2 linked regions of the Pseudonocardia sp. HH130630-07 genome follow. The protein of the gene in region 1 interacts with the protein of each later gene in a pairwise test. Links are inferred from orthologs where the notes say so. Each region holds a gene or a part of one and is shown in the gene's direction. Other genes may lie near its edges.

Region 1 (3,922 bases):
CGAGCGCGGCGCGACGATCAACGCCGTCGCCCCGGGGTTCATCGAGACCGAGATGACCGGCCGGATGCCGGTGGGCACCCGCGAGGCCGGCCGCCGGATCAACTCGCTCAAGCAGGGCGGGCTGCCGGTCGACGTCGCCGAGGCCATCGGCTGGTTCGGCCGGGCGGACTCGGGCGGGCTGAACGGCCAGGTCGTGCGGGTCTGCGGCCAGTCCATGCTGGGGGCCTGAGATGACGGGTCCCGCCGGTCGCACCACCACCGAGCTGACGGGCCCGCCCGCGCTCGGCCCGCGCTACGCCGCGGCCGCGGTGTCGGCCGTGCTGCCCGGTGGCCGGCCGCGCGAGCTGCCGGCCCGCGAGATCGTCCGCCGCGGGGTCACGGTCGATCCGGGGCACCTCGCGGACTACGCGCGGGTCTGCGGGTTCCGGGTCGGTGACGCGCTCCCGCTCACCTACCCGCACCTGCTGACGTTCCCGCTGCAGGTCGTGCTGATGGCCGACCGCGCGTTCCCACTCGCGCTGCCCGGGATGGTGCACATCGCGAACCGGATCACCGCGCACCGGGGGATCGCCACGGACGAGACGCTCGACGTCCAGGTGTACGCGGAGCGGTTCGGCCGCCACCCGAAGGGCGCCCGGGTGGACCTCGTCGGGATCGTCTCGGCGGGTGGCGAGCCGGTCTGGGAGGGGCGCAGCACCTACCTGGCCCGCGGCGCGCGGGCGCCGTCGGAGGTGACCGGACCCGGCATCGACGAGCCGGACGCCCCCACCGGGCCGGCGAGCGCGCTGTGGCGGGTCGGCGCGGACACCGGCCGTCGATACGCCGCGGTCTCCGGCGACGTGAACCCGATCCACCTGCACCCGCTCACCGCGCGGGCGACGGGTTTCCCGCGGGCGATCGCGCACGGCATGTGGACGGCGGCGCGCGCCGCGGCGTCGCTGGCGGGCCGGATCCCGGACGCCTGCACCTACGACGTCGCGTTCCGCAGCCCGTTGCTGCTCCCGTCCCGGGCGGAGCTGGTCACCGCGCCCGGCGCCGGCGGCGCGTGGGGTCTCGCGGTCCGCAGCGCAAGGAAACCGGAAAGGGTGCACCTGACCGGCCGGATCGACGGGTAGACCGGAGTCGTCACCCGGCCGGGTGGCTCTGAATCGGTCCACAGGCCGGTTCAGCAACGCAACCCCGGTGACGGGCGTCCACCTCTACGTCCACCATCGGTCATCCGACAGCAGTGAGGAGGTCACCCATGAGCACCACGACCATCGAGGACACTGTCGACACCGAGGAGCAGGACGAGACGCACATCGTCCGCGGCCTCGACTGACCGCGCCGGAAGCCCGCCCGGCGGCGGTGGAACCCACCGCGCCCACCAGCGGGCCCGGGCCCGTACTCCGGCAGCGCAGAACCTCGATCAGGGGCTGCGCCGCCCGGGTGCCGGTCTAGGGTCGGGGCATGCTCGTCGAGCGCATGCGCCCGTTCACCTCCACGATCTTCACCGAGATCTCCCGGCTCGCGGTCGAGACCGGTGCGATCAACCTCGGTCAGGGTTTCCCGGACACCGACGGCCCGGCCTCCCTGCTCGCCGACGCCGCCGCGAACATCACCGAGCGCGGCGCCAACCAGTACCCGCCCGGCCCCGGCGTGCCGGCCCTGCGCGCTGCGGTGGCCGAGCACCAGCGCCGCTTCCACGGCCTCACGGTCGACCCGGCCGACGTCGTCGTCACCACCGGGGCGACCGAGGCGATCGCGGCGACCCTGCTGGGGCTGTGCGGCCCCGGCGACGAGGTCGTCGTCTTCGAGCCCACCTACGACTCCTACGCCGCGTCCGTCGCGCTCGCCGGTGCCACCCTGAAGCCGGTCCTGCTGCACCCGCCGGCCTTCGGCTTCGACGACGACGAGCTGGCCGCCGCGTTCTCCGACCGCACCCGGGTGGTGCTGGTCAACACCCCGCACAACCCGACCGGGACGGTGTTCACGCCCGCGCAGCTGACCCGGATCGGGGAGCTGGCCGTCGCCCACGACGCGGTGATCGTGACCGACGAGGTCTACGAGCACATGACCTACGACGGCGTCCGGCACGTCCCGACGGCCACGCTGCCGGGCCTCGCCGAGCGGACGCTGACGATCTCCTCGGCCGGCAAGACGTTCTCGGTCACCGGCTGGAAGGTCGGCTGGGTGCACGGGCCGCCGGAGCTGGTCGCGGCGCCGCGGGCGGTGAAGCAGTTCCTCACCTTCCACGGCGGCGCGCCGTTCCAGCCGGCCGTGGCGAACGCGCTCGCGCTCGGCGACGACTTCTACGCAGGCGTCACCGCCGACCTGACCCGCAAGCGGGACCTGCTCTCGGCCGGGCTGCGGGCCGCCGGGTTCGACGTGCTCATCCCGCAGGGCACCTACTTCGTCGTCGCGGACCCGCGCCCGCTCGGGTTCGACGACGGCGTCGAGCTGGCCTGGGCGCTGCCGGAGCGGTGCGGGGTCGCGGCCGTCCCGATGTCGGTGTTCTGCCCGACCGGTGCGGGGGCGGCGGCGACCCGGCCGCTGGTGCGGTTCGCGTTCTGCAAGCGGGACGAGGTGCTGGCCGAGGCCGCGGAGCGGCTCGCCGGACTCGCCACGGCGACGTCATGAGGGTCGTGGGGTCCCGGCACGTCGGCGTCGTCGTCGCCGTGCCGCCCGGGACGGTCTACGCCTGGGTCCGCGACCCGCGGAACCTGCCGCGCTGGGCGGCCGGGGTCGGGGACCGGATCGAGGAGCGGGACGGCCGGTGGCTGGTCCCCGGCGGCCCGCTGGGGGAGATCGAGATCCGGTTCGTCCCGGAGAACGCCTGGGGCGTGCTGGACCACGAGGTGGTCCTGCCGTCGGGGGAGGTCGCGTACAACCCGCTGCGGGTGGTGCCGCACCCGCTGGGCGCGGAGATCGTGTTCAGCGTGCGCCGCGCCCCGGCGGCGACCGACGCGGAGTTCGAGCGCGACGTCGCCGCCGTCGTCGCGGACCTGGAGCGGTTGCGCGGGCTGCTGGAGGTCACGCCCCGGCCCGGACCGCCCGCCTGAGCATGACCGCCAGCAGCGCGGACAGCCCGGTCCACACCGCGATCGACTGCACCGCCAGCACCGGGACCGCGACGGCCACCGGCAGCGTGTAGGCCAGCGCCACCCGCAGCACCGCCTCCCCGGCCATGACCAGCGCGGCGACCGTGGTGGCCCGGGTCAGCAGCCGCCGGAACGCGGCGTTGGTGCGCCACTGGCGGTCCAGCAGCTCCGGCAGCTCCGGGCGCTGCATCCGGCCGAACGAGCACATCGCGGTGTAGACCAGCGGTCGCACCCGCAGCAGCAGGGAGCCGCCGAGCAGCACCGCCAGCACGACCGTGCCCAGCGCCTCGCGGGCGACGGCGAACCGGGCGTCCCCGCTGACGAGCGACGTCGCGAGGCCGATCCCGATGGTCGCCAGCACGATCCCGCCCACCGGCTCGATCCGCCGGGAGCGGACCGCCTGCACCAGCACGTGGCAGGCCGGTGGCAGCGCCGACCAGGCCAGCGCCGCGACGTCGGAGAACCCGCGGGCGGTCAGCACCAGGTAGACCAGGTACGGCAGGAGCGCGTCGACGAGCAGCGACGGTCCCGCGGAACGCAGGAACGCCCGGGGCCCGCCGCCTCCGGACGGCGTCGGGACGGGTGTGGTGCGGTCGGTGTCCGCCGGGGTCATCGCGGGGCCTCCTCGTCGTGGGTGACGGGATCGAGCCTCGCGCCGGAGAGGGGTGTGGGGGATCAACCTCCGGGTCGAGCCCGGGTGGAGATCGGCCGCACCGGCACGGGTGGCGCCGGCGCGGCCGTGGCCTGCCGGTCAGCCCCTCACCAGGTGACGGGGAGCTGCCAGGCGCCGAAGATGGCGGCGTCGTCCTTGAAGTCGATCTCGTCCGGCTGCGCGGCCAGCC
Region 2 (3,863 bases), 1.2 Mb from region 1 along the record:
GGGCCCGCAGCGGCCAGAGCAGCAGCGGCACCAGCACCGCGGCCCAGAGCAGCACCCGCAGCCGGACGCCGGACCCCCAGCGGGTGGTACTCAGCGCCGCGGCGGCGGTGAACGCCATGAGCTGCAGCGGCAGCGTCCAGAACGCGGGGTCCAGCCACGGGAAGCGGTCGGTGTCCCAGTTGCCCAGCATCAGCCAGTTGGTGAGCATCTCCCCGGCCGGCGGCGACGGCCAGTCCTCCGGTGAGACGAACCGGAGCGCGATCCAGGCCACCGGGACCGCCACGACGAACGCGGGCAGCAGCCGCGCCATCCGGTTCCACCAGTACCGCCCCGGCGAGTGTCGGCCGAGGGTGGCGCAGGCGAAGTAGGCGGACACGACGAGCAGCAGGCTCGCCCCGACCTGGTGGTCGAAGGACAACCGGCGGGGGATCAGCTCGGGATGCAGCACCGGGCCGAGGTGGGTGCCGTGGTAGAGCACGACCAGCAGCACGAAGCCGCCACGCAGCGCGTCCCAGCCGGGCTCCCGGCGCCGGGGCCCGGTCCGCCCGGGATCAGACGTCCGCACGACCACACCCGATACGGTGACAGAGATCGAACCCGGCGCCCCGACCCACCCTCCGCGCTCGGATCCGCCGCGGAACGAGGCCCTGGTTACGCGGTCGGGGGGTGGTCGTTCTACCCTTCGTAGAGCACAATCGTCACGCGTCCTGCGGACGGGCCGGGAGCCCCCGGTGGATCTTCCCCGGCCGCCGGGCGCACCTCGCCGGCCGGGAAGTACAGTCCACCCGTCCGCGAGGACGTGGTCAGGTCAGGCAAGTGCATGGAGGCCCAGGTGACAGCCGTCGAGCCCAAGCCGATCTCGACGCGCCCGTATCCGGCGCGCCGGGAGGGCAAGGGATCCACGTTCCTCAGGATGCTGCGGACGACGGATCCGAAGGACATCGCGATCCTGTACCTCATCACGTCGTTCGGCTTCTTCGCCGTCGGCGGTGTGATGGCGCTGCTGATCCGTGCCGAGCTCGCGCGTCCGGAGCTGCAGTTCCTCTCGACCGAGCAGTACAATCAGCTGTTCACGATGCACGGCACGATCATGCTGCTGCTGTTCGCGACGCCGATCGTCTTCGGGTTCGCGAACTACATCGTGCCGCTGCAGATCGGTGCGCCCGACGTGGCGTTCCCGCGACTCAACTCGTTCTCCTACTGGCTGTACCTGTTCGGCGGCCTGATCGTCGTCTCCGGCTTCCTGACCCCGGGTGGCGCCGCCGACTTCGGCTGGTTCGCCTACACCCCGCTGTCGGACGCGATCCGCTCGCCCGGTGTCGGTGGTGACCTGTGGATCATGGGTCTGGTCGTCTCGGGTCTGGGCACCATCCTCGGTGGCGTCAACTTCGTGACGACGATCGTCTGCATGCGGGCGCCCGGCATGACGATGTTCCGGATGTCGATCTTCACCTGGAACATCTTCATCACCGCGCTGCTGGTACTGATCGCGTTCCCGATCCTCACCGCCGCCCTGCTCGGCCTGGCCGCGGACCGGCACCTCGGTGCCCACGTGTTCGACCCGGCCAACGGCGGCGTGGTGCTCTGGCAGCACCTGTTCTGGTTCTTCGGCCATCCCGAGGTCTACATCGTGGCGCTGCCGTTCTTCGGCATCGTCTCCGAGATCTTCCCGGTGTTCGCCCGCAAGCCGCTGTTCGGCTACAAGAGCCTGGTCTTCGCGACCATCGCGATCGCCGCCCTGTCCGTCGCGGTGTGGGCGCACCACATGTACGCGACCGGCGCGGTCATGCTGGCGTTCTTCTCCTTCACGACCTTCCTCATCGCGATCCCGACGGGCGTCAAGTTCGTCAACTGGATCGGCACGCTGTGGAAGGGCAAGATCACCTACGAGACGCCGATGCTGTTCTCGGTCGGCTTCCTGGTGACGTTCCTCTTCGGCGGCCTGACCGGCATCCTGCTCGCGATGCCGCCGGTGGACTTCCACGTGTCGGACACCTACTTCGTGGTCGCGCACTTCCACTACGTGCTCTACGGCACGATCGTGTTCGCGACCTTCGGCGGGATCTACTTCTGGTTCCCGAAGATGACCGGCCGGTTCCTCGACGAGACGCTCGGCAAGATCCACTTCTGGCTGACGTTCATCGGCTTCCACCTGACGTTCCTGGTGCAGCACTGGCTGGGCAACGAGGGCTACCCGCGCCGGTACGCCGACTACCTGCCGATGGACGGCTTCACCACGCTGAACATGATCTCGTCGATCGGCGCGTTCGTGCTGGGCGCCTCGACGCTGCCGTTCTTCTACAACGTGTTCAAGAGCTACCGGTTCGGCCGGGTCTGCGACGTCGACGACCCGTGGGGCTTCGGCAACTCGCTGGAGTGGGCGACCTCGTCCCCGCCGCCGCGGCACAACTTCACCGAGCTGCCCCGGATCCGCTCCGAGCGCCCGGCGTTCGACCTGCACTACCCGCACCTCGTCGAGAAGGCGCGCGCCGAGGCGCACGTCGGCGGCAGGGCGCACCCGACCGAGGTCCTCGCCCACCAGGTCGGCAAGGAGTCCATGCCGGACGACGACCCCAAGCACAACTGAGGTGGCGCTGGCCGCCCCCGATCCGGCCCGGCCGACCGTGCTCGTCACGGTGACCGGGCCGGACCGGCCCGGTGTCAGCTCCGTCCTGTTCGCCGCGCTCACCGCGGCCGGGGTCGAACTGCTCGACCTGGAACAGGTCGTCGTGAACGGCCGGCTCACCCTCGGCGCGCTGGTCGTGCCCGAGGGGGACGCCGAGGACCTGCAGGAGTCCGTCGGCGAGGCCATGGACTCGATCGCGATGTCGGTGCACATCGAGATCCAGCGGGACGGCGTCGTCGGATCCCGGCCGCCGTCGACGCACGTCGTGACGGTGCTGGGCCGCCCGATCACCGCCCGCGCGTTCGGTGCGATCGCCGCCGAGCTGGCCGCGGTCGGGGCGAACATCGACGCCATCCGCCGGGTCGCCGACTACCCGGTGACCGGCCTGGAACTGCTCGTCTCGCCGGTCCCGGACGACGACGCCGACTCCTACCCGCCCGGCACCCTGCGCAAGCGCCTGGTCGGTGTGGCCCGGCAGGCCGGCGTGGACGTCGCGGTCGCGCGGGCCGGGCTGGCCCGGCGCAGCAAGCGGCTCATCGTCTTCGACGTCGACTCCACGCTCATCCAGGGCGAGGTCATCGAGATGCTCGCGGCCCGCGCCGGGGCGGACGTGGAGACCGAGGTCCGGCGGGTCACCGAGGAGGCGATGGCCGGGCAGCTGGACTTCGCCGAGTCCCTCGAACGCCGGGTCGCCGCGCTGCGCGGGCTGCCCGCGTCGGTCGTCGACGAGGTCGCCGCCGAGATCGAGCTGACCCCCGGCGCCCGCACCACGATCCGGACCCTGAAGCGCCTCGGCTACCGGTGCGGCGTCGTGTCCGGCGGGTTCACGCAGGTCATCGCCGGTCTCGCCGACGAGCTGGGGCTCGACTTCGTCGCCGCGAACCAGTTGGAGATCGTCGACGGACTGCTCACCGGCCGGGTGGTCGGGGAGATCGTCGACCGGGCCGGCAAGGCGGTGGCGCTGCGCCGGTTCGCCGAGGCCCACGACATCCCGGTCGAGCAGACGGTCGCGGTCGGCGACGGCGCCAACGACATCGACATGCTCTCCACCGCCGGTCTCGGCGTCGCGTTCAACGCCAAGCAGGCGCTGCGCGACGTCGCCGACACCTCGGTCTCGGTGCCCTACCTGGACGTGGTGCTGTTCGTCCTGGGGCTCACGCGCTCCGAGGTGGAGGAGGCGGACGCGGCCGAGGGTGTGCTGCGCCAGCGCGTGCCGATCGTCTGAAAACGGGGTTCG

Evidence for each region. The genes of interacting proteins can lie anywhere in the genome.
Region 2: the proteins of AFB00_RS12670 (region 1) and ctaD interact in binary tests that used the Escherichia coli proteins (3 or more experiments, as listed by UniProt). The link is inferred for Pseudonocardia sp. HH130630-07 from one-to-one orthologs.

Annotation. Positions count from the first base shown.
Region 1 is NZ_CP013854.1:2,594,373-2,598,294, forward strand. Bases 592-3,534 are described here. They hold AFB00_RS12670 (pyridoxal phosphate-dependent aminotransferase), read left to right. Parts: upstream 592-1,449; coding sequence 1,450-2,619; downstream 2,620-3,534. Other genes in these bases: AFB00_RS12665 (MaoC/PaaZ C-terminal domain-containing protein), read left to right, coding at 592-1,115; AFB00_RS12675 (polyketide cyclase), read left to right, coding at 2,616-3,041; AFB00_RS12680 (VC0807 family protein), read right to left, coding at 3,013-3,534. In the rest of the region: AFB00_RS12660 (3-oxoacyl-ACP reductase), read left to right, coding at 1-229; more of AFB00_RS12665, read left to right, coding at 231-591; more of AFB00_RS12680, read right to left, coding at 3,535-3,693; AFB00_RS12685 (cytochrome P450), read right to left, coding at 3,840-3,922. UniProt on the Escherichia coli protein: Shows aminotransferase activity with methionine and histidine as substrates, and to a lesser extent also with phenylalanine.
Region 2 is NZ_CP013854.1:3,784,066-3,787,928, forward strand. The notes cover bases 326-3,209. They hold ctaD (aa3-type cytochrome oxidase subunit I), read left to right. Parts: upstream 326-832; coding sequence 833-2,587; downstream 2,588-3,209. Other genes in these bases: AFB00_RS17985 (acyltransferase family protein), read right to left, coding at 326-571; serB (phosphoserine phosphatase SerB), read left to right, coding at 2,589-3,209. Outside these bases: more of AFB00_RS17985, read right to left, coding at 1-325; more of serB, read left to right, coding at 3,210-3,851. UniProt on the Escherichia coli protein: Cytochrome bo(3) ubiquinol oxidase is the terminal enzyme in the aerobic respiratory chain of E.coli that predominates when cells are grown at high aeration.